Regions from separate parts of the Streptomyces sp. NPDC005485 genome, predicted to be linked through region 1. Evidence: riboswitches for the same ligand, from Rfam matches in the RefSeq annotation. Region 1 holds a riboswitch; each other region holds the start of a gene.
What was found. A riboswitch is a leader RNA that binds a small molecule or an ion and turns the genes downstream of it on or off. The one in region 1 is predicted to bind thiamine pyrophosphate.

Region 1 (6,828 bases):
GCACCCCACAACCCTCATCGGCTCGGTCCAGCGAGCGATGCACCTCCTGGAGGCCGTCGCCGCCCGCGAGCACGGGGCACCGGCCAAACAGCTCGCGCGCGAGCTGGGGCTCGCGCTCCCGACGGCGTACCACCTGCTGCGCACGCTGACCCATGAGGGCTATCTGCGCCGCGAGAAGGGCCTGTTCTTCCTGGGCGAGGCGGCCGAGCGGCTGAGCAGCAGCGGAGCGCAGCAGAAACGTCGCAGCACGATGAGCGACGCGCTTGCGCACTGGCGCGACGCGATCGGCGTACCCGTGTACTACGCGATCTACCGCGACGGCGAGATCGAGGTCATGGACATCGCCGACAGCCCGGGTAATCCCGCGGTGGAGGAGTGGGCCGACTTCCGGGAGACCGCACACGCCCATGCGATCGGCCAGTGTCTGCTCTCCCAGCTGGACGAGAAGGCTCGGCGCGACCACCTCGACCGCTATCCGGTGCAGTCCATCACCCCGTACACGGTGCGTGACGATCGCACCTTGCTGCGGCGCCTGGATCGCGTGGGACGAATGGAACCGGTCGTCGAGCGGCAGGAGTACGCGCTGGGCGCGCTCTGCGCCGCGATCCCCCTCACCGCAGGCTCAACTGCCGCGGCGATGGCCATTTCGGTGCCCTCGCACCAGGCCCACCGACTACTGCCCGCGGCACGTCAGCTGCAGAACGAGATCGGAAGGCTACTAGGGACACTCGCCATCTCTATCAGCATCTGAAAACTCACTCCTTGTGATCTGTCGTGCACGTTGAGCAATAATTCACTGTGTCAGGGGGATGATTCCTGGCCAGTCGACCGAAAACGACGGGGTAGGCGATGCACGAGTCGGTACAGGCAGAGGTCATGATGAGCTTCCTCGTGTCGGAGGAGCTCTCCTTCCGCATTCCGGTGGAGCTGCGATACGAGGCCTGTGATCCCTACGCCGTGCGAATGACCTTCCATTTGCCCGGTGACGCGCCGGTGACCTGGGCGTTCGGGCGTGAGCTGCTGATCGACGGAGTCGGCCGGCCGTGCGGCGACGGCGATGTGCACATCGAACCTGCCGACCCGGAGGCGTTCGGCGAGGTGCTGATCCGGCTTCAGGTGGGCCGCGACCAGGCGCTGTTCCGGTCGGGTGCGGCACCGCTCGTGGCGTTCCTCGACCGCACGGACAAGTTGGTCCCGCTGGGGCAGGAGCGTTCCCTCGCCGACTTCGACACCCACCTCGACCAGGCCCTGCACCGCATCCTGGCGGAGGAGCAGAGCGCAGGCTGACGGCCCGCCTCGCGGACGGTGGAGTAACGCTTCGCCACCCGCGGGGTGCAAGGCTTCCGGGCGGTGCCCTCCGGCTTCAGTGCTTGCGGCGGCGGCCCTTGCCGCCCCGCACCGCCGGCCGGGCACTCGTCGGCGCCGACGCGGGGGCCGGTGTGTCCGTCCCTCCCGGGCGGTCCGCCGAGACCACCAGGGCGGCCAGCGCGGTGGTCACCGGCACCGAGGCGACCAGCCCGATCGAGCCCACCAGCGTGCGCACGATCTCCTCGGCGACCAGTTCGCTGTTGGCGACCGTACCCACACTGCTCTGAGCGATCGAGAAGAGCAGCAGCAACGGCAGGGCGGCGCCCGCGTAGGCCAGGACGAGTGTGTTGACGACCGAGGCGATGTGGTCGCGGCCGATCCGGATGCCCGCGCGGTACAGACCGCGCCAGCCCAATGTCGGATTGGCCTCGTGCAGTTCCCAGACCGCCGACGTCTGGGTCACCGTCACATCGTCGAGCACACCGAGCGAGCCGATGATGACGCCGGCGAGCAGCAGACCGCTCATGTCGATGGACGGGTACAGACCATGGATCAGTCCGGTGTTGTCGTCCGTGTTGCCGGTCAGCGCGGCCCAGTCGATGAACCCCGAGCCGAGGATGCCGATCAGCAGCAGCGAGAGCAGCGTGCCGAGTACGGCGACCGACGTACGGGCTGACAGGCCATGGCACACGTAGAGCGCGATCAGCATGATGGCACTGGCCCCGACCACCGCCACGACCAGCGGATTCGAGCCCTGCAGAATCGCGGGGAGGATGAAGAACGTCAGGATCATGAAGCTGACGGCCAGTGCGACGAGCGCCATGACACCGCGCAGACGGCCCACCACCACGACGGCCAGCGCGAAGATCCCGGCGAGCAGCGCCATGGGGAACTTCCGGTTCACGTCGGTGACCGAGTACTGCAGGTTCTTGGGAGCGGAGGGCTCGTAGGCGACCATGACCTTCTCGCCCTCGTGCAACTGCCGCGACTGGTCCGGCTGGACGATCTCCGTGAACGTACGGCCCTTGTCCTTGCCGGTGTCGATCCGGATCGTCGCCTTCTTGCAGTCACCGGTAGCCTGCTGCCGCGCCGACGAGCCCTCGGCGGTGGAGGTGTCGCCGGTCGGGGTTTCCCCGGAGGCGTTCACGGACTTGCAGTCCACCTTGTCGACCACGGTGACCGTGGCCTGCTGGGTCTGCCGGTCGAATCCGACGCCGGTGCGCTCGTGGGAGGGAGCGCCGCCCGGCCAGAGCACCGCCAAACCGACCACGACCGCGACGCCGAACGGGATCAGGATCGCGGCGATGACCTTGCGCAGGTGCCGGGAGACGGGGGCGGCCGGTCCATGGCTGTGACTGTGCGAGTGGCCGGAGCCGTGCCCGCCACCAGGTCCCTGACCGTGCCCGTCACCGTGGCCTCCGCCTGGGCCGGGGCCTCCGCCCTGACCATGGCCGTGCGCGTCGCCGGGACCATGGCCGGGGGGCGGATCGGGCGGCGAAAACGGGGGCTGCTGCATCGTGGTCACGGGCCGATCATCGCAAGAACGGGAGGGGCCCTCTGTTCAGCGCGCCAGATATGACGCTAGCGTGGAGGCACCTTTGCACACGCGGGAGCTCGGAGCACCGGGCTGAGAGGGCGCTGACCTTCGTCCCAGCGATGTTTCACATGAAACATCGGCGGACGGAAGCCGCTGCGTCGACCGCCGAACCTGTTACCGGGTAATGCCGGCGTAGGGAGTAGGTCTCATGACCAACAAGGACGTACGCACGCCTGCCTCCAGCCAGACGGACGGGGCGCTCGCCCCTGCCGAAAGCGGCGAGGTCGGGAAGTCCATCGGCTGGCACAAGGGGTACGTCGAGGGTTCGCGCCCCGACCTGCGGGTGCCGGTTCGTCAGGTGCACCTCACCAACGGGCAGTCGGTCACGCTGTACGACACCTCCGGCCCGTACACCGATCCGACCGTCGAGACCGACGTACGCCGGGGCCTGGCACCCGTGCGCGAGAACTGGATCATCGCCCGCGGCGACACCGAGGAGTACGCGGGCCGCCCCGTCCGTCCCGAGGACGACGGGATCAAGCACACCTCGCCGCGCGGGGGACTCAGGAACCTCGACGCGGTCTTCCCGGGGAGGCCGCGCCAGCCGCGCCGGGGCCGGGACGGACAGGCGGTGACGCAACTCGCGTACGCCCGGCGCGGGGAGATCACACCCGAGATGGAGTTCGTGGCGGTCCGCGAGAACGTCGATCCGGAGGTCGTCCGCGAGGAGATCGCGGCGGGTCGCGCGGTCCTGCCGGCGAACGTCAACCACCCGGAGATCGAGCCGATGATCATCGGCAAGCGGTTCCTGGTGAAGGTCAACGCCAACATCGGCAATTCGGCGGTCACTTCCTCCATCGAGGAGGAGGTGGACAAAATGACCTGGGCGACCAAGTGGGGCGCCGACACGGTCATGGACCTGTCCACCGGCCGCAACATCCACACCACGCGCGAGTGGGTCCTGCGCAACTCCCCCGTCCCCATCGGCACCGTGCCGCTCTACCAGGCACTGGAGAAGGTCGACGGCCGCGCCGAGGAGCTGACCTGGGAGATCTACAAGGACACGGTCATCGAACAGGCCGAGCAGGGCGTGGACTACATGACGGTCCACGCCGGAGTGCGCCTCGCGTACGTGCCGCTCACCGCCAACCGCAAGACCGGAATCGTCTCGCGCGGCGGCTCGATCATGGCGGCCTGGTGCCTCGCGCACCACAAGGAGTCGTTCCTCTACGAGAACTTCGAGGAACTCTGCGAGATCCTCGCCGCCTACGACGTCACGTACTCGCTCGGCGACGGTCTGCGGCCGGGATCGATCGCGGACGCCAACGACGAGGCGCAGTTCGCGGAGCTGCGGACGCTCGGGGAACTCAACACGATCGCGAAGCGTTTCAATGTTCAGACCATGATCGAAGGCCCGGGACATGTCCCGATGCACAAGATCAAGGAGAACATCGACCTTCAGCAGGAGATCTGTGATGAAGCTCCGTTCTATACGCTCGGCCCGCTGACGACGGACGTCGCGCCGGCGTACGACCACATCACCTCCGGCATCGGTGCCGCGATGATCGCCTGGTGGGGCACGGCCATGCTCTGCTACGTCACGCCCAAGGAGCACTTGGGCCTGCCCAACCGTGACGACGTCAAGACCGGCGTCATCACCTACAAGATCGCCGCCCACGCAGCCGACCTCGCCAAGGGGCACCCAGGTGCGCAGGAGTGGGACGACGCGCTGTCCGACGCACGCTTCGAGTTCCGCTGGGACGACCAGTTCAACCTGGCTCTCGACCCGGACACGGCACGGGAGTTCCACGACGAGACCCTCCCGGCCGAACCCGCCAAGACGGCCCACTTCTGCTCCATGTGCGGCCCGAAGTTCTGCTCCATGAAGATCTCGCAGGACATCCGCCGTGAGCACGGAGGCACGAAGACGGAGATCGAGGAGGGCATGGCCCAGAAGTCGAAGGAGTTCGCGGCCGCGGGCAACCGGGTCTATCTGCCGCTGGCGGACTGAGGCCCGGCCGGAGCCGTCCGCTGCGCCGCAATGTGCAGCGGACGGAGCCGGGGCCGGGTTCTGTGGGCAGACTGGGCGCATGACACCGACCTTGATGAGCAAGGGCGGCAACCTGCCGGTTGACGCCGCCGCAGTGCAGGCCGTGCTCGGCTGGTCCGGGGGAGCCGGTGCGCCGGACGCCGATGCCTCGGCGCTGCTGCTCGGCGCCGACGGACGGGTGCGGGACGACGGCGACTTCGTCTTCTACAACCAGCCGCAGCACGCCTCCGGCGCCGTACGGCATCTCGGTAAGCAGTGGGCCGCCGGGGCGACGACGGACACGGTCGAGGTGGACCTGTCGGACCTGGAGCCGGGGATCGAGCGGGTCGTCCTGGGCGCCTCGGCCGACGGCGGGACTTTCGGCGACCTCGCCGGGCTGACGCTGAGGCTGCTCGACGCCGGGACGCAGGAGGAGATCGCGCGCTTCGAGATGGAGGCCACGACGGAGACGGCGTTCATCGGAGGCGAGCTGTATCTGCGTGCGGGCCGGTGGAAGTTCCGTGCGGTCGGGCAGGGGTACGCGTCCGGACTCGCGGGCCTCGCCACCGACTTCGGCATCAGCGTCGACGAGGAGACGGACACGGGGACTGGGGCTGCGACTGGGGCTGCGACTGGGGCTGCGACTGGGACTGGGACTGGGACTGGGACGGCGCAGGGTGCCGTCGGCGTCACTGGGGCCGCGGGGGCTGCGCAGACGGTCGTCCCGGCGTCTCCGCCCGGCGCCGCGCCGTCAGCTCCGGCTGCAGCCCCACCAACAGCCCCGCCCATGCCTCCCACACCTCCGGCGCCTTCCAGTCCCGTATCGCAACCGGCACCCCCCGTCCCCGTCTCTGCCTCCGCCCGGCGCCTCAGCAAGGGTGAGGAGCGGCTGCCCGTCGACATGCGCAAGCGGCTCTCCCTGCGCAAGGAGCACGTGGCGGTCAGTCTGAGGAAGCACGGTGCGGCAGGGGTGACGGCGCGGGTCCTCCTGGTTCTCGATGCCTCGGGCTCCATGTCGTTCCTGTACTCGAAGGGTGTCGTCGTGGACGTGGTGGAGCGGATGGCGGCGGTCTCCGCCCAGTTGGACGACGACGGGGTGATGCAGGCGTGGACGTTCGCCTCCAGCCCGGCGCGCCTGCCGGACCTGACCCTCGGTGAACTCCCGGAGTGGCTGGAGCTCCACGTACGGGTCGGCGAGCTGAGCCTCTTCCGCCGCAAGAAGCCGAAGAAGGGGCTGTTGCCCGGTCAGGTGGACATGCGGGCGGTGGGCATCCAGAACGAGGAACAGAAGGTGATCGCCGAAGTTCGCACGTATGTACGGGAGAATCCGGCTGTCGATCCCACGCTGGTGCTGTTCTTCTCCGACGGAGGGGTCTACCGCAACAAGGAGATCGAGAAGGAACTGCGCGAAGCGGTCGAGGAGCCGATCTTCTGGCAGTTCGTGGGACTGGGGCGGTCCAACTACGGCGTACTCGAACGGTTCGACACTCTGCCCGGCCGCCGCGTCGACAACGTCGGCTTCTTCGCGGTGGACGACATCAGCACCGTCCCGGACCCGGAGCTGTACGACCGGCTTCTGTCCGAGTTCCCGTCCTGGATCACCGCGGCGCGGCACCTGGGCATCGTGTGAACCCGCCGCTCGGTAGCGCGTATCTCCTGTCCCCGTAGCCGCGCATGCCGGAAGTCGGGCCCGCGTTCATGGGATGCGGGCCCGGCCTCCGGGCGTTACTCCGGCTGGTGCTCGGGCCCCCCGAAGTCCGGGCTGGTGAAGTCCGGGCTGGAGAAGCTCGGGCGCGGACCTGCCGCGGGCCCGCCGTCGGGGCTGCTGAACCCCGGCCGGTCGTAGCCGAGTTGCGGTATCCGGCTGGGCGCCGGTGAAGGACGGCGTCCCAGTGCTGCCGAGCCCGGATCGGCGAGTGCCTCCCGGAGGAACGGCAGGATGCCGCGCTCCAGC
Region 2 (6,828 bases), on a different contig from region 1:
CGGGCGGGTCGCCGCGGACCGCGAGCATGTTGCGGATCCCGGCGTCGGCGTACTGGCCGATGATGTTGCGCAGCTCGGCGATGGAGTGGTTGACCGCGGTGAGGTGGGCGACCGGGGTGAGCGTCGTGTCGACGACGATCTGCTGGGTCTCCTTGACGGTGCCCGCGCGGGTTGAGCCGCCGGCGCCGTAGGTCACGGAGACGAAGTCGGGTGCGACGGCCTCGACCCGGCGCAGCGCGTTCCACAGGTTGCGCTCACCCTTGGGGGTCTTCGGCGCGGAGAACTCGAACGAGTACGTCTTCTTGCCGGTGGCGAGCATGTCGCGCACGGTGCGTGCGCGGTCAGTCCTGGTGGAAGCGGATCCGAGGGCCATACCGGCAGGTTAGCCAGGGGGCGTCGGTACCCCAACCGAACCGCTGAGAATTGTCCGATTTGTCGACTTCTTGTCCACCCCTCGGACAGTTCTCGGACAGTTGCCGCGCGCCTACGCGTCGCGCAGCCGCTTCGCGAACTCGCCCGCCGCCGCTCCGGGATCGTCCGCCTCCGTGATCGCACGGACGACCACGACACGGCGGGCGCCCGCCTCCAGCACCTCGTCGAGGTTGCCGAGGTCGATGCCTCCGGTGGCGAACCAGGGGCGGTCGGTGCCGAGGGAGGCGGTGTGGCGGACCAGGTCCAGGCCGGGGGCGTGGCGGCCGGGCTTGGTGGGGGTCGGCCAGCAGGGGCCGGTGCAGAAGTAGTCCACGCCGTCCTGGACGGCGGCGGCCTCGGCCTCGGAGTCGGCGTGCGTGGAACGGCCGATCAGGACGTTCTCCCCCAGGATCGCGCGGGCCGCGAGCACGGGCAGGTCGCCCTGGCCGAGATGCAGCACGTCGGCACCGATGGCATGGGCGACGTCCGCCCGGTCGTTGACCGCGAGGAGCTTGCCGTGGCGCGCACAGGCCTCGGCGAAGACCTGGAGGTGCTCCAGTTCCTCCCCTGCCTCCATGCCCTTGTCGCGCAGCTGAACGATGTCCACGCCGCCGGCCAGGACCGCGTCGAGGAACTCGGCGAGGTCACCCTGGCGTCTGCGGGCGTCCGTGCAGAGGTAGACGCGGGCGTCGGCGAGCTGAGCGCGAGCGCTGTTGGGCATGGCGGTGTCCCCCGTGGTCGATGGCGTACGAGCCGCCGGGTGCTCGGCCCGTACGCCGGACGGTTCCTTCGTTCGTTCAGGTCAGACGGCGAGCGCCTGGGCGCGGCGCTTCACCTCCGTGCCGCGATTCTCGCTGAGGGCCTGCGCGGGCGTGCCGGGCAGGCTCGGGTCGGGGGTGAAGAGCCACTCGAGCATCTCTTCGTCGGTGAAGCCGTCGTCCCGAAGGAGCGTCAAGGTGCCGGTGAGGCCCTTGACGACCTTGTCCCCGTCGATGAAGGCGGCGGGGACGTGCAGCGCGCGGTTCTCGCCGCGGCGTACGGCGATCACCTGGCCCTCCTTGACCAGCTGCCGGACTCGGGTCACCTCTACGCCGAACTGTTCGGCGATGTCGGGCAGGGTGAGCCAGGCAGGGACGAGAGCATCGGTCTTTGCGTCAATCTCGGTCACGGGACAAGCCTGCCATCCCGGACTGACACTCGGAAGCCGGGGCCGTCCGACCTGGGCCGACGGAGTGCCCCTCACCGCTGTCCCGACGGAAAACTCCGCCGACTACACCGCCGCCGCCTTCAGCGGCCGCGACGGATCGGGCAGCAGCTCCGGGTCCATCGGAGTGCCCGCCTCGATCAGCCGGCGTCCCTGGGCCAGGTCGCGGGGGCGGCCGACCGCCAGGAGGGCGACGAGCCGGCCGTCGCGAAGCCAGCAGACCGTCCAGGCCGGTGCCGAGGGGTCGCCGCGCCACACCGTCGTGTCGGCGGCCTCGTGGTGGCCGACGTACTGGACGAAGCGGCCGAACTGCTCGGACCAGAAGTACGGCACCGGGTCGTACGCCGTCGGGGACTCGCCGATGATGTTCGCCGCCACCGTGCGCGGACCCTGGAGCGCGTTGTCCCAGTGGTGGACCAGCAGACGCCCCTCGTACCTTCCCGAAGGGAAGGAAGCGCAGTCGCCGACCGCGTAGATGTCCTGCACGGAGGTGCGCAGGTGGTCGTCGGCGACGATCTCGCGATGGGCGCCCAGCTCGATGCCGGAGCCGGTGAGCCAGGCGGTGGCCGGGCGCGCTCCGATGCCGACGACGACGGCGCCCGCGGGGACCCGTGAGCCGTCGTCGAGCACCACCGCGCCCGCCTCGATGCGCTCCACGCGCGCGTGGGTGCGCAGTTCGGCCCCGCTGTCCGCGTACCAGGCCGCCATGGGCGCGGCCACCTCCGCCGGCAGGGCACCGGCGAGCGGCCGGTCGGCGGCCTCGACGACGGTCACCGCGCACCCCGCCTCGCGGGCGGCCGTGGCGAACTCGGCGCCGATCCAGCCCGCGCCGACGACCACGATGTCGTGCTGCTGGGCGAGGACGGGGCGCAGCCGCTCGGCGTCGTCGAGGGTGCGCAGCAGGTGGACGCCGGGCACGCCCTCGGCGCCCGGCAGCTGGATCGGTTCGGCTCCGGTGGCGACGACCAGAACGTCGTACGGCACGGGCCCGGTGACGGTGTCGAGCTCGTGGTCCACGGGCCGTACGCCCACGACCTCGCGCCCGAGCTGCAGTTCGATGCCGAGCGCCTCGAAGTCGACGTCGAAGGCGGAGCCCTCGGCCTTGCCGAGCAGGACGGCCTTGGACAGCGGTGGCCGGTCGTAGGGCTGATGGGGTTCCGCGCCGATCAGCGTCACGCTGCCGGTGAAACCCTGTTCCCGCAGGGCGACCGCGGTCTGCACCCCGGCCATGCCCGCGCCCACGACGACGACCCGCCGTGCCGAATGTCCCCGCGCCTGCGTCTGCTCGCTCACCTGATCACCATAGACAACTGACGGTTTGTCAGTCAGGGGGCGTGCTCGGTGACCTGTTCCACAGCACTCGTCCGCCCCCGGCCCGACTCCCGGAGGCCACCGGCGGAGGCTCCCTTACTGAGGCGGGGGCGGCGGGCTAGGGTGGCCCACGTACAAGCACTCGCGGGAGCCCGGACGCACCGGGCTGAGAGGGAGGCTGGCGGCCTCCGACCGTACGAACCTGATCCGGGTCATGCCGGCGAAGGGAGGGGCTGGACGCCCATGTCGCCTACACGTACATCAGCCGCGCGCGCCTCGGGCACGCACGCATCAGACGTCCTCGTCGTGGGGGGCGGGATCATCGGTCTGGTGACCGCCTGGCGGGCCGCGCAGCGCGGCTTCGCGACCGCGGTCGTGGATCCCGAACCGGGCGGCGGAGCAGCCCGGGTGGCGGCCGGGATGCTGGCCGCCGTCACCGAACTGCACTACGGCGAGCAGACCCTGCTGGGTCTGAACCTCGCCTCCGCGCGCCGCTACCCCGCGTTCGTCGCCGAGCTGACCGAGGCGACGGGCCAGGACCTCGGCTACCGCCGCTGCGGCACCCTCGCGGTCGCGCTGGACGCCGACGACCGCGCCCACCTGCGGGAACTGCACGCCCTGCAGCAGCGGTCGGGGCTGGAGTCGGAGTGGCTGAGCGGCCGCGAGTGCCGTCGCCTGGAGCCGATGCTCGCGCCGGGCGTACGCGGCGGACTCCGCGTCGACGGCGATCACCAGATCGACCCCCGGCGGCTCGCGAAAGCGCTGGTCACGGCGTGCGAGCGGGCCGGGGTGGTGTTCCGGCGGACGTGGGCCAAGCAGCTGAGCGTCGCTGCGGACCGGGCCACCGGCGTGGTCACCGCGGACGGCACCGAGCTCTCTGCCGGGCAGGTCGTCCTCGCCGCGGGCAGCCTCAGCGGGCAGCTCGCAGGCGTCCCCGACGCCGTACTGCCGCCCGTACGGCCGGTGAAGGGGCAGGTGCTGCGGCTGACCGTCCCCCGGAAGTACGCGCCCTTCCTGAACCGGACCGTGCGCGCCGTCGTGCGCGGCAGCCACGTCTACCTGGTGCCGCGAGAGAACGGCGAGCTGGTCGTGGGCGCGACCAGCGAGGAGCTGGGCTGGGACACCACGGTGACCGCGGGCGGCGTCTACGAGCTGCTGCGCGACGCCCACGAGCTGATCCCCGGCATCACCGAGCTGCCGCTCACCGAGACGCGGGCCGGACTGCGCCCCGGCTCCCCCGACAACGCTCCGCTGCTCGGCCCGACCGAGCTGGCCGGGCTCCTCCTCGCCACCGGCCACTACCGCAACGGCGTCCTGCTCACGCCCGTCACCGGCGACGCGCTGGCGCACGCCCTGGCCACCGGCGAACTCCCCGACGAGGCCCGCCCCTTCACCCCCCGGCGCTTTCGCACCACCGCACTCACGGAGCAGCCCGCATGAACGTCTTCGTCAACGGAGAGCGGCAGCACCTCACCGAGGGCACCGCGCTCGACACGCTCGTCGCGACACTCAGCCCGGCTCCCTCCGGGATCGCCGCCGCCCTCAACGAAACCGTCGTCCCGCGCGGGCAGTGGAAATCCACTCCCCTCTGCGAGGGAGACCGCGTCGAAGTCCTCACCGCCGTCCAAGGAGGCTGACCCATGGCCGACGATCCCTTCGTCCTCGGCGGCAGGACCTTCTCGTCCCGCCTCATCATGGGCACAGGCGGCGCGCCCAGCCTCGACGTCCTGGAGCGCTCGCTGGTGGCGTCCGGCACGGAGCTGACCACGGTCGCGATGCGCCGTGTGAACCCCGAGGCACACGGCTCGGTCCTCTCCGTGCTCGACAAGCTGGGCATCCGGGTGCTGCCCAACACGGCCGGCTGCTTCACCGCGGGCGAGGCCGTACTGACCGCCCGCCTGGCCCGCGAGGCCCTCGGCACCGGTCTGATCAAGCTGGAGGTCATCGCCGACGAGCGCACCCTGCTGCCGGATCCGATCGAGCTGCTCGACGCCGCCGAGACCCTGGTGGACGACGGCTTCACCGTGCTGCCGTACACGAACGACGACCCGGTCCTCGCGCGGAAGCTGGAGGACGCCGGCTGCGCCGCGATCATGCCGCTGGGCTCTCCCATCGGCTCCGGGCTCGGCATCCGCAACCCGCACAACTTCCAGCTGATCGTGGAGCACGCGCGCGTGCCGGTGATCCTGGACGCCGGGGCGGGCACGGCGTCCGACGCGGCGCTCGCGATGGAGCTGGGGTGCGCCGGTGTGATGCTCGCCTCCGCCGTGACGCGGGCGCAGGAGCCGGTGCTCATGGCGGAGGCGATGCGGCACGCCGTCGAGGCGGGCCGGCTCGCCCGGCGAGCGGGGCGCATCCCCAAGCGGCACTTCGCCGAGGCGTCCTCCCCCGCGACGGGAATGGCACGACTGGACCCGGAGCGGCCGGCGTTCTGAACGCCGCGGTCCGCGCCGTCGGCGGCTGCGGGTCCATGTCGGCGGGCGGCCCCGACCGCTCGCATACCGGCATCTCGCACAGCTGTGCCCACAGCGGTAGCAGCGGCCCGAGGCGTGCGTCACAGGTCGGCTGCAGTACCGCCCCGGTATCGCCCTAACGGGTGGTCGTGTCGGTGTCGGCTCGTACACTCACCTGCGTGGACACGACCCTTCAGGACCCGCTGGTCGGGCAGCTGCTCGACGGGCGCTACCGCGTCGAGGCACGGATCGCGGTGGGCGGGATGGCCACGGTCTACCGGGCCGTGGACACCCGCCTCGACCGCGTGCTCGCCCTCAAGGTGATGCACCCGACCCTGGCCGCCGACCACTCCTTCGTGGAGCGCTTCATCCGCGAGGCCAAGTCGGTGGCCCGGCTCGCGCACCCCAACGTGGTGCAGGTCTTCGACCAGGGAACCGACGGGGCGTACGTCTATCTCGCCATGGAGTACGTCGCCGGGTGCACCCTGCGCGACGTGCTGCGCGAGCGCGGGGCGCTGCAGCCGCGCGCCGCACTCGACATCCTGGAGCCGGTCCTCGCCGCGCTCGGCGCCGCGCACCGCGCCGGGTTCGTGCACCGTGACATGAAGCCGGAGAACGTCCTGATAGGGGACGACGGCCGGGTCAAGGTCGCGGACTTCGGGCTCGTACGGGACGTGGGCACCGTGACGAACACCACGGGCGCCGTCCTCGGCACCGTGTCCTACCTGGCCCCGGAGCAGATCGAGCACGGCACGGCCGACACCCGCGTCGACGTCTACGCCTGCGGAGTCGTCCTCTACGAGATACTCACCGGCGACAAGCCGCACTCCGGGAGCTCGCCCGCACAGGTGCTCTACCAGCACCTGCACGCGGATGTGCCCCCGCCGTCGGCCGCCGTGCCGGGACTGTCCTATGCCCTCGACGAGCTGGTCGCCACGGCGACCGCCCGCAACCCCGAGCTGCGCCCGCACGACGCGGTCGCGCTGCTCGCCCAGGTCCTGGACGCGAGAGCCGGGCTGAGCGCCGAGCAGCTGGACCTCGTGCCGCCGAAGGCGAACGCCATCGGCCACGACAACGCCCAGGACCGTACGAGTGTGATCCCGCGCTCGCTGTCCGTACCGCGGCCGCTCCCGGTCAACGAGGACGACGGGGACCGGGCCGGGCTCGCGCACACCGACCGCTTCGAGCGGACCAGCCTCTACGAGACGCCTCCGCCGCCGCCTTCACGGCGCTCCCGGCTCTCCTGGCACCCCCGGCGCGGACTGGTCGCGATCGTCGCCGCGGCGCTGCTGGTGCTGGGGGTCGGCGCGGGTGTCTGGTACATCAACTCCGGCCAGTTCACCAAGGTCCCGCCGGTGTTGTCGATGACCGAGACGAAGGCCACGGACCAGCTGGAGTCGGCGGGCCTGGACGTCAAGGTCAAGCACCAGTACAGCACCGTCGTCAAGC
Region 3 (6,828 bases), on a different contig from region 1:
CGCCGACATGACGGCCATCACCCTGTGCCGGGACAACAAGCTGCCCATCCTGGTCTTCGAGCTTCTGGCGGAGGGCAATATCGCGCGCGCCGTCAAGGGTGAGAAGATCGGCACTCTTGTGGGTGACCAGAGCAGCCGAGCCTGACCGAGCCCCATCCCGACCGGGGCTCCGCCCTGTCGGGGGACGGACCCTGACCGGGGGATGGACAATGTCCTGCCGGTCGGGAACCGTGCAGGAACAAGACGCGACGCAGCCGGCCGCCACCCACCGGAAGCCGGGCCTACTCAAGACACGCAGGAGCAAGTGGTGATCGAAGAGACCCTCCTCGAGGCCGAGGAGAAGATGGAGAAGGCGGTCGTGGTCGCCAAGGACGACTTCGCCGCTATCCGCACAGGCCGTGCGCACCCGGCGATGTTCAACAAGATCGTGGCCGACTACTACGGCGCGCTGACACCGATCAACCAGCTGGCCTCGTTCGCGGTGCCGGAGCCGCGCATGGCCGTGGTGACCCCGTTCGACAAGACCGCGCTGCGCAACATCGAGCAGGCGATCCGCGACTCCGACCTGGGCGTCAACCCCAGCAATGACGGCAGCCTCATCCGAGTGGTCTTCCCGGAGCTGACCGAGGAGCGCCGCAGGGACTACATCAAGGTCGCCAAGACCAAGGGTGAGGACGCCAAGGTCTCGATCCGCTCCGTGCGCCGCAAGGCCAAGGACACCATCGACAAGATGATCAAGGACGGCGAGGTCGGCGAGGACGAGGGCCGCCGCGCCGAGAAGGAGCTCGACGACACCACGGCGAAGTACGTCGCCCAGGTGGACGAGCTCCTCAAGCACAAGGAAGCTGAGCTTCTCGAGGTCTGATGAACGACTCTTCCTGGGGAGCACCGCCAAAAGCCGGGTACTGGGGGCCGTCCGACCAGGGGCCTGTCCAGGGGGCTGCCCCGGCGGGTCCCACCTACGATGGGCATGAAGCCCAGCAGACTCGCCCCATGCCCATCGTGCCCGACGTACCCGCACATGGCGGAGACCAGGATGGCGACCGGGGGGCCGCTCGGCTGAGTGGCCCCCCGTTCCGCGACGACAGCCCGTTCACAGCGCCGGTGCCCTTCGGGACCCCGTCGCACAATCCGCAGAGCCCGCAGGAGCCCATGCCCAGCGCCGCCCCCCAGCCCGTCCCCGCACCTCAGAAGAAGAGTGCGGGACGCGACCTGGGCGCGGCCATAGGAGTGGGCGTCGGGCTCGGCGCGGTGATCGTCGCATCCCTGTTCGTCGTCAAGGCCGTCTTCATCGGCGTGATAGCGGTCGCCGTGGTCGTGGGCCTGTGGGAGCTCACCTCGCGGCTGGAGGAGCGCAAGGGCATCAAGGCGCCCCTCGTCCCGCTGGCGGTCGGTGGCGCGGCGATGGTCGTCGCCGGATACGTCCGGGGCACCGAGGGCGCGTGGGTGGCGATGGCACTCACCGCACTGGCCGTCCTGGTCTGGCGCATGACGGAACCGCCCGAGGGTTACCTCAGGGATGTCACGGCGGGGGTCTTCGCGGCCTTCTACGTGCCGTTCCTGGCCACCTTCGTCGCGCTGATGCTCACGGCCGACGACGGGCCGCGCCGCGTCCTGACGTTCCTGCTGCTGACCGTGGTCAGCGACACCGGCGCGTACGCGATCGGCTGGCGCTTCGGCAAGCACAAGCTCGCCCCGCGCATCAGCCCCGGCAAGACCCGCGAGGGTCTGTTCGGCGCGGTCTCCTTCGCGATGGTCGCGGGCGCACTGTGCATGCACTTCCTGATCGACGACGGCACCTGGTGGCAGGGTCTGATCGTCGGCTTCGCGGTCGCGGTCAGCGCCACGCTCGGTGACCTCGGCGAGTCCATGATCAAGCGTGACCTGGGCATCAAGGACATGGGCACGCTGCTCCCGGGCCACGGCGGCATCATGGACCGGCTGGACTCGCTGCTGCCCACGGCCCCGGTGGTCTGGCTGCTTCTCGTCCTCTTCGTCGGCTCCGGCTGACCCACGGGTCCGCTGGTGCGGGGCCCGCTGTCCACCGGACGGCGGGCCCTTCGTCCATGTCCCTCGGGTTTTTCAACGGGGGATGATCTGCGTGGGAGCGATGCTTTTCAATCGGCTTCCTCCTCGGCGCCGCCGTCCTGCCCCTGGCCCGCCGACTGCCGCACCGGGTGTCGCCGGGCCTTTCGAGGGCCCCGGAGGCGACGGCCGCAGGTCACGCCAATTGATCTGCGACACTGGTACAGCCATGCCTAAGCCCGGAGAACTCACATTCGTCGCCCCCCGCGGAGCCAAGAAGCCGCCGCGGCACCTTGCCGATCTCACGCCCGCCGAGCGTAAAGAGGCGGTTGCCGCGATCGGTGAGAAGCCGTTTCGCGCCAAGCAGCTGTCGCAGCACTACTTCGCGCGGTACGCGCACGACCCCGCGGAGTGGACGGACATTCCGGCCGCCTCGCGCGGGAAGCTCCAGGAGGCGCTGCTGCCGGAGCTGATGTCGGTCGTGCGGCACATCAGCTGTGACGACGACACCACCCGCAAGACCCTGTGGAAGCTCTTCGACGGGACACTCGTCGAGTCCGTGCTGATGCGGTACCCGGACCGGGTCACCATGTGCATCAGCTCGCAGGCCGGATGCGGCATGAACTGCCCGTTCTGCGCCACCGGCCAGGCCGGTCTCGACCGCAACCTGTCCACCGGCGAGATCGTCCACCAGATCGTGGACGGGATGCGCGCCCTCAGGGACGGCGAGATTCCGGGCGGTCCGGCGCGGCTGAGCAACATCGTGTTCATGGGCATGGGGGAGCCGCTCGCCAACTACAAGCGGGTCGTCCAGTCCATCCGTGCCCTCACCGACCCCGAGCCCGATGGACTCGGGCTGTCGCAGCGCGGCATCACCGTCTCCACCGTCGGGCTGGTGCCGGCCATCCACCGGTTCGCCGACGAGGACTTCAAGTGCCGCCTCGCGATCTCGCTGCACGCGCCGGACGACGAGCTGCGCGACACCCTCGTCCCCGTGAACACGCGGTGGAAGGTGCGCGAGGTGCTGGACGCCGGATGGGAGTACGCCGCCAAGTCGGGACGCCGGCTCTCCATCGAGTACGCCCTCATCCGCGACATCAACGACCAGGCGTGGCGCGGTGACCGTCTCGGCCGGCTCCTGCGGGGCAAGCCGGTGCATGTGAACCTGATCCCGCTGAACCCCACACCCGGCTCCAAGTGGACGGCCTCGCGGCCCGAGGACGAGAAGGCGTTCGTCGAGGCCATCGCGGCGCACGGCGTGCCGGTCACCGTCCGGGACACCCGCGGCCAGGAGATCGACGGGGCGTGCGGACAGCTCGCTGCCAGCGAGCGGTAGTCTGATCCGCGTACGTACATCTTCATATTCCGACAGGGGAGCGCCACAGCGCTGAGAGTGCGGGACAGACCGCAGACCCTCTGAACCTTGCCCAGGTCATTCTGGGTAGGAAGTTCGGTCATCACTCAAGCTGTTGCGCCCTGCCCGGGAACTCTCAGAGGTTCCCGGGCAGGGCCGCGTCTCTTCCTGGTCACTCCAGGAGGAATCCAGTGAGCACCACCATCAGCAGGATCACGGCAGTGGTCGCGGCGGCCGGACTCGGCATCGTCACGCTGTCCGCCTGCGGCTCGTCCGACTCCGCTTCCGCCGGCGGCGGGGGCGCCGCCTCCAAGACCGTGACGCTCGTCAGCCACGACTCCTTCGTCTACTCCAAGGCCGTACTGAAGGCGTTCGAGAAGGAGTCCGGCTACAAGGTCAAGGTCCTCAAGGACGGCGACGCCGGGCAGGCCGTCAACAAGGCGATCCTCACCAAGGACAACCCCCAGGGCGACGTCTTCTTCGGCGTCGACAACACCCTGCTCTCCCGGGCCCTCGACAACGGGCTGTTCCAGTCCTACGAGGCCAAGGGCGCCGGCACGATCAAGTCCGAGTACCTGGTCGACCAGGACAGGCACCGGGTCACGCCCATCGACTCGGGCGACATCTGCGTCAACTACGACAAGGCCTGGTTCAGCGAGCACAAGCTGACACCGCCGGCCTCGCTCGACGACCTGATCAAGCCCGCGTACAGGAACCTGCTCGTCACGGAGAACGCCTCCACCTCCTCGCCCGGCCTCGGTTTCCTGCTCGGGAGTGCCGCGCGGTACGGCGACGACGGGTGGCAGGGCTACTGGAAGAAGCTCAGGGTGAACGGCGTGAAGGTCGTCGACGGCTGGGAGCAGGCGTACAACGACGAGTTCTCCGGCTCCGCGGGCGGCAAGAAGGCCAAGGCCGACCGGCCCCTGGTCGTCTCGTACGCCTCCTCGCCGCCCGCCGAGGTGATCTACGGCGACCCGAAGCCGAAGACCGCGCCGACCGGGGTCGCGGCCGGCACCTGCTTCCGCCAGGTCGAGTACGCGGGCCTGCTGAGCAACGCCGGGAACGCCAAGGGCGGCAAGGCGCTCATCGACTTCCTGATCACCAAGAAGTTCCAGGAGGACATGCCGCTCAACATGTTCGTCTACCCCGTGGTCGAGGGGGCGCAGGTGCCCGCCGAGTTCACGAAGTACGGCCCGGCGGCCAAGGACCCCGAGACCATGGCCCCCGCCAGGATCGCCGCCAACCGTGACCAGTGGGTCAAGTCGTGGACCTCGCTCGTACTGAAGTAGCGCCCCGGCCCCGGAAAGACCTCCGGGGGAGCGCGGCGCGGCTCGGTCTGATGGCCGTGCCCGTCGCGTTCTTCGGGGTCTTCTTCGCCTATCCCGTCGCCGCGATCGTCGCACGCGGCCTCAAGGTCGACGGGGTCTGGCGGTGGGGGCGGATCGGGGACGTCCTCATGCAGTCCGACATCCGGCACGTCCTGTGGTTCACCACCTGGCAGGCGCTCGTGTCGACGGCGCTCACGCTGCTGATCGCACTCCCCGGCGCATATGTCTTCGCGCGCTTCGATTTCAGGGGCAAGCAGATCCTGCGGGCCGTGGTCACCGTTCCGTTCGTGCTGCCGACCGTTGTCGTCGGTACGGCGTTCCTGGCGCTCGTCGGCCGCCGCGGACTGCTCGACGAGCTGTGGGGTCTGCGGCTGGACACCACCGTGTGGGCGATCCTGCTCGCGCACGTGTTCTTCAACTACGCGGTCGTCGTACGGACCGTCGGCGGCCTGTGGGCGCAGCTCGATCCGCGGCAGGAGGAGGCCGCCCGGATGCTGGGCGCCTCGCGGTTCGCGGCCTGGCGGAAGGTGACGCTTCCGGCGCTGGGCCCGGCCGTGGCCGCGGCCGCGCTCATGGTCTTCCTCTTCACCTTCACCTCCTTCGGTGTGGTGCAGATCCTCGGCGGCCCCACCTTCTCCACGCTCGAAGTCGAGATCTACCGGCAGACCTCCGAGATCTTCGACCTCTCCACGGCCGCGGTGCTGACGATCATCCAGTTCGCGGCCGTCGGCGCGATCCTCGCCGTGCACGCCCGGACCGTACGGCGCCGGGAGAGCGCCCTGCGCCTGGTGGACGCCTCCGTGACCGCCCGGCGGCCGCGCGGGGCCGGGCAGTGGGCCCTGCTCGCGGGGGTGCTGGTGAGCATCGCCGTGCTGCTGGTGCTGCCGCTCGCCGTGCTCGTCCAACGGTCGCTGGACGCACCGGGGTTCACGTACTACAAGGCGCTCACGCGTGACGACGGCGGGATCTTCCTGGTCGCGCCGATCGAGGCGATCGGCAACTCGCTGCGGTACGCGCTCGCCGCCACCGTCATCGCCGTCCTGATCGGGGGCTTGGCGGCTGCCGCCCTCACCCGGCGGGCAGGGCGCCTCGTGCGCGGTTTCGACGCGCTGCTGATGCTGCCGTTGGGCGTCTCCGCGGTGACGGTCGGCTTCGGGTTCCTGATCGCGCTGGACGAGCCGCCGTTGAACCTGCGCAGCTCGTGGCTGCTCGTGCCGCTCGCGCAGGCGCTGGTCGGCGTCCCCTTCGTCGTCCGCACCATGCTGCCCGTCCTGCGGGCCGTGGACGGGCGGCTGCGGGAGGCCGCCGCGGTGCTCGGGGCGTCGCCGTGGCGGGTGTGGCGCGAGGTGGACCTGCCGATGGTGCGCAGGGCGCTGCTGGTCGCGGCCGGGTTCGCGTTCGCCGTGTCGCTGGGCGAGTTCGGGGCGACCGTCTTCATCGCGCGGCCGGACAATCCGACGCTGCCGGTCGCCGTGGCCCGGCTGCTGGGCCGCGCGGGTGATCTCAACTACGGCCAGGCGATGGCGCTTTCGACGATCCTGATGGCGGTGTGCGCGGTGGCACTGCTGCTCCTGGAACGCGTCCGCACCACTTCGACCGGGGAGTTCTAGATGCTGCTGAGCCTTCAGGACGCGACCGTGCGCTTCGGCGGGCGGGCCGTGCTCGACGCCGTCGACCTGGACGTCGCCGAGCACGAGATCGTGTGCGTGCTCGGGCCGAGCGGCAGCGGCAAGTCGACACTCCTGCGGGCCGTGGCCGGGCTTCAGCCCCTCGACGCGGGGCGGGTGCGGCTGGGCGGCCGGGAGATGAACGGCGTGCCCGCGCACAAGCGGGGCGTCGGCCTGATGTTCCAGGACCACCAGCTCTTCCCGCAGCGGGACGTCGGCGGCAACGTCGCCTTCGGGCTGCGCATGCACGGCGCGTCGAAGGATGAACAGGCCCTGCGGGTGCGGGAGTTGCTGGATCTCGTCGGGCTGCCGGGTGCGCACAGGCGTGCCGTCGCCGCGCTCTCCGGCGGCGAGCAGCAGCGGGTCGCGCTGGCCCGCGCGCTGGCGCCGCGCCCCCGCCTGCTGATGCTCGACGAACCGCTCGGCCAGCTCGACCGCTCGCTGCGCGAACGCC

Region 2: another riboswitch for thiamine pyrophosphate. It lies ahead of thiO (glycine oxidase ThiO); the one in region 1 lies ahead of thiC (phosphomethylpyrimidine synthase ThiC).
Region 3: another riboswitch for thiamine pyrophosphate. It lies ahead of ABZS97_RS09855 (thiamine ABC transporter substrate-binding protein); the one in region 1 lies ahead of thiC (phosphomethylpyrimidine synthase ThiC).

Annotation. Positions count from the first base shown of each region.
Region 1 is NZ_JBEXDZ010000002.1:21,331-28,158, forward strand. It holds gene ABZS97_RS01275 (IclR family transcriptional regulator C-terminal domain-containing protein) at 17-751, shown strand; gene ABZS97_RS01280 (SsgA family sporulation/cell division regulator) at 850-1,287, shown strand; gene ABZS97_RS01285 (YibE/F family protein) at 1,364-2,833, opposite strand; TPP riboswitch at 2,905-3,061, shown strand; gene thiC (phosphomethylpyrimidine synthase ThiC) at 3,054-4,856, shown strand; gene ABZS97_RS01295 (VWA domain-containing protein) at 4,936-6,504, shown strand; gene ABZS97_RS01300 (hypothetical protein) at 6,600-6,828, opposite strand, start outside.
Region 2 is NZ_JBEXDZ010000061.1:32,244-39,071, reverse strand. It holds gene metF (methylenetetrahydrofolate reductase [NAD(P)H]) at 1-373, opposite strand, end outside; gene thiE (thiamine phosphate synthase) at 485-1,132, opposite strand; gene ABZS97_RS21550 (Rv2175c family DNA-binding protein) at 1,214-1,579, opposite strand; gene ABZS97_RS21545 (FAD-dependent oxidoreductase) at 1,682-2,908, opposite strand; TPP riboswitch at 3,061-3,172, shown strand; gene thiO (glycine oxidase ThiO) at 3,170-4,366, shown strand; gene thiS (sulfur carrier protein ThiS) at 4,363-4,563, shown strand; gene ABZS97_RS21530 (thiazole synthase) at 4,567-5,361, shown strand; gene pknB (Stk1 family PASTA domain-containing Ser/Thr kinase) at 5,559-6,828, shown strand, end outside.
Region 3 is NZ_JBEXDZ010000020.1:35,458-42,285, reverse strand. It holds gene pyrH (UMP kinase) at 1-145, shown strand, start outside; gene frr (ribosome recycling factor) at 308-865, shown strand; gene ABZS97_RS09865 (phosphatidate cytidylyltransferase) at 865-2,010, shown strand; gene rlmN (23S rRNA (adenine(2503)-C(2))-methyltransferase RlmN) at 2,255-3,361, shown strand; TPP riboswitch at 3,386-3,491, shown strand; gene ABZS97_RS09855 (thiamine ABC transporter substrate-binding protein) at 3,571-4,668, shown strand; gene ABZS97_RS09850 (iron ABC transporter permease) at 4,644-6,317, shown strand; gene ABZS97_RS09845 (ABC transporter ATP-binding protein) at 6,318-6,828, shown strand, end outside.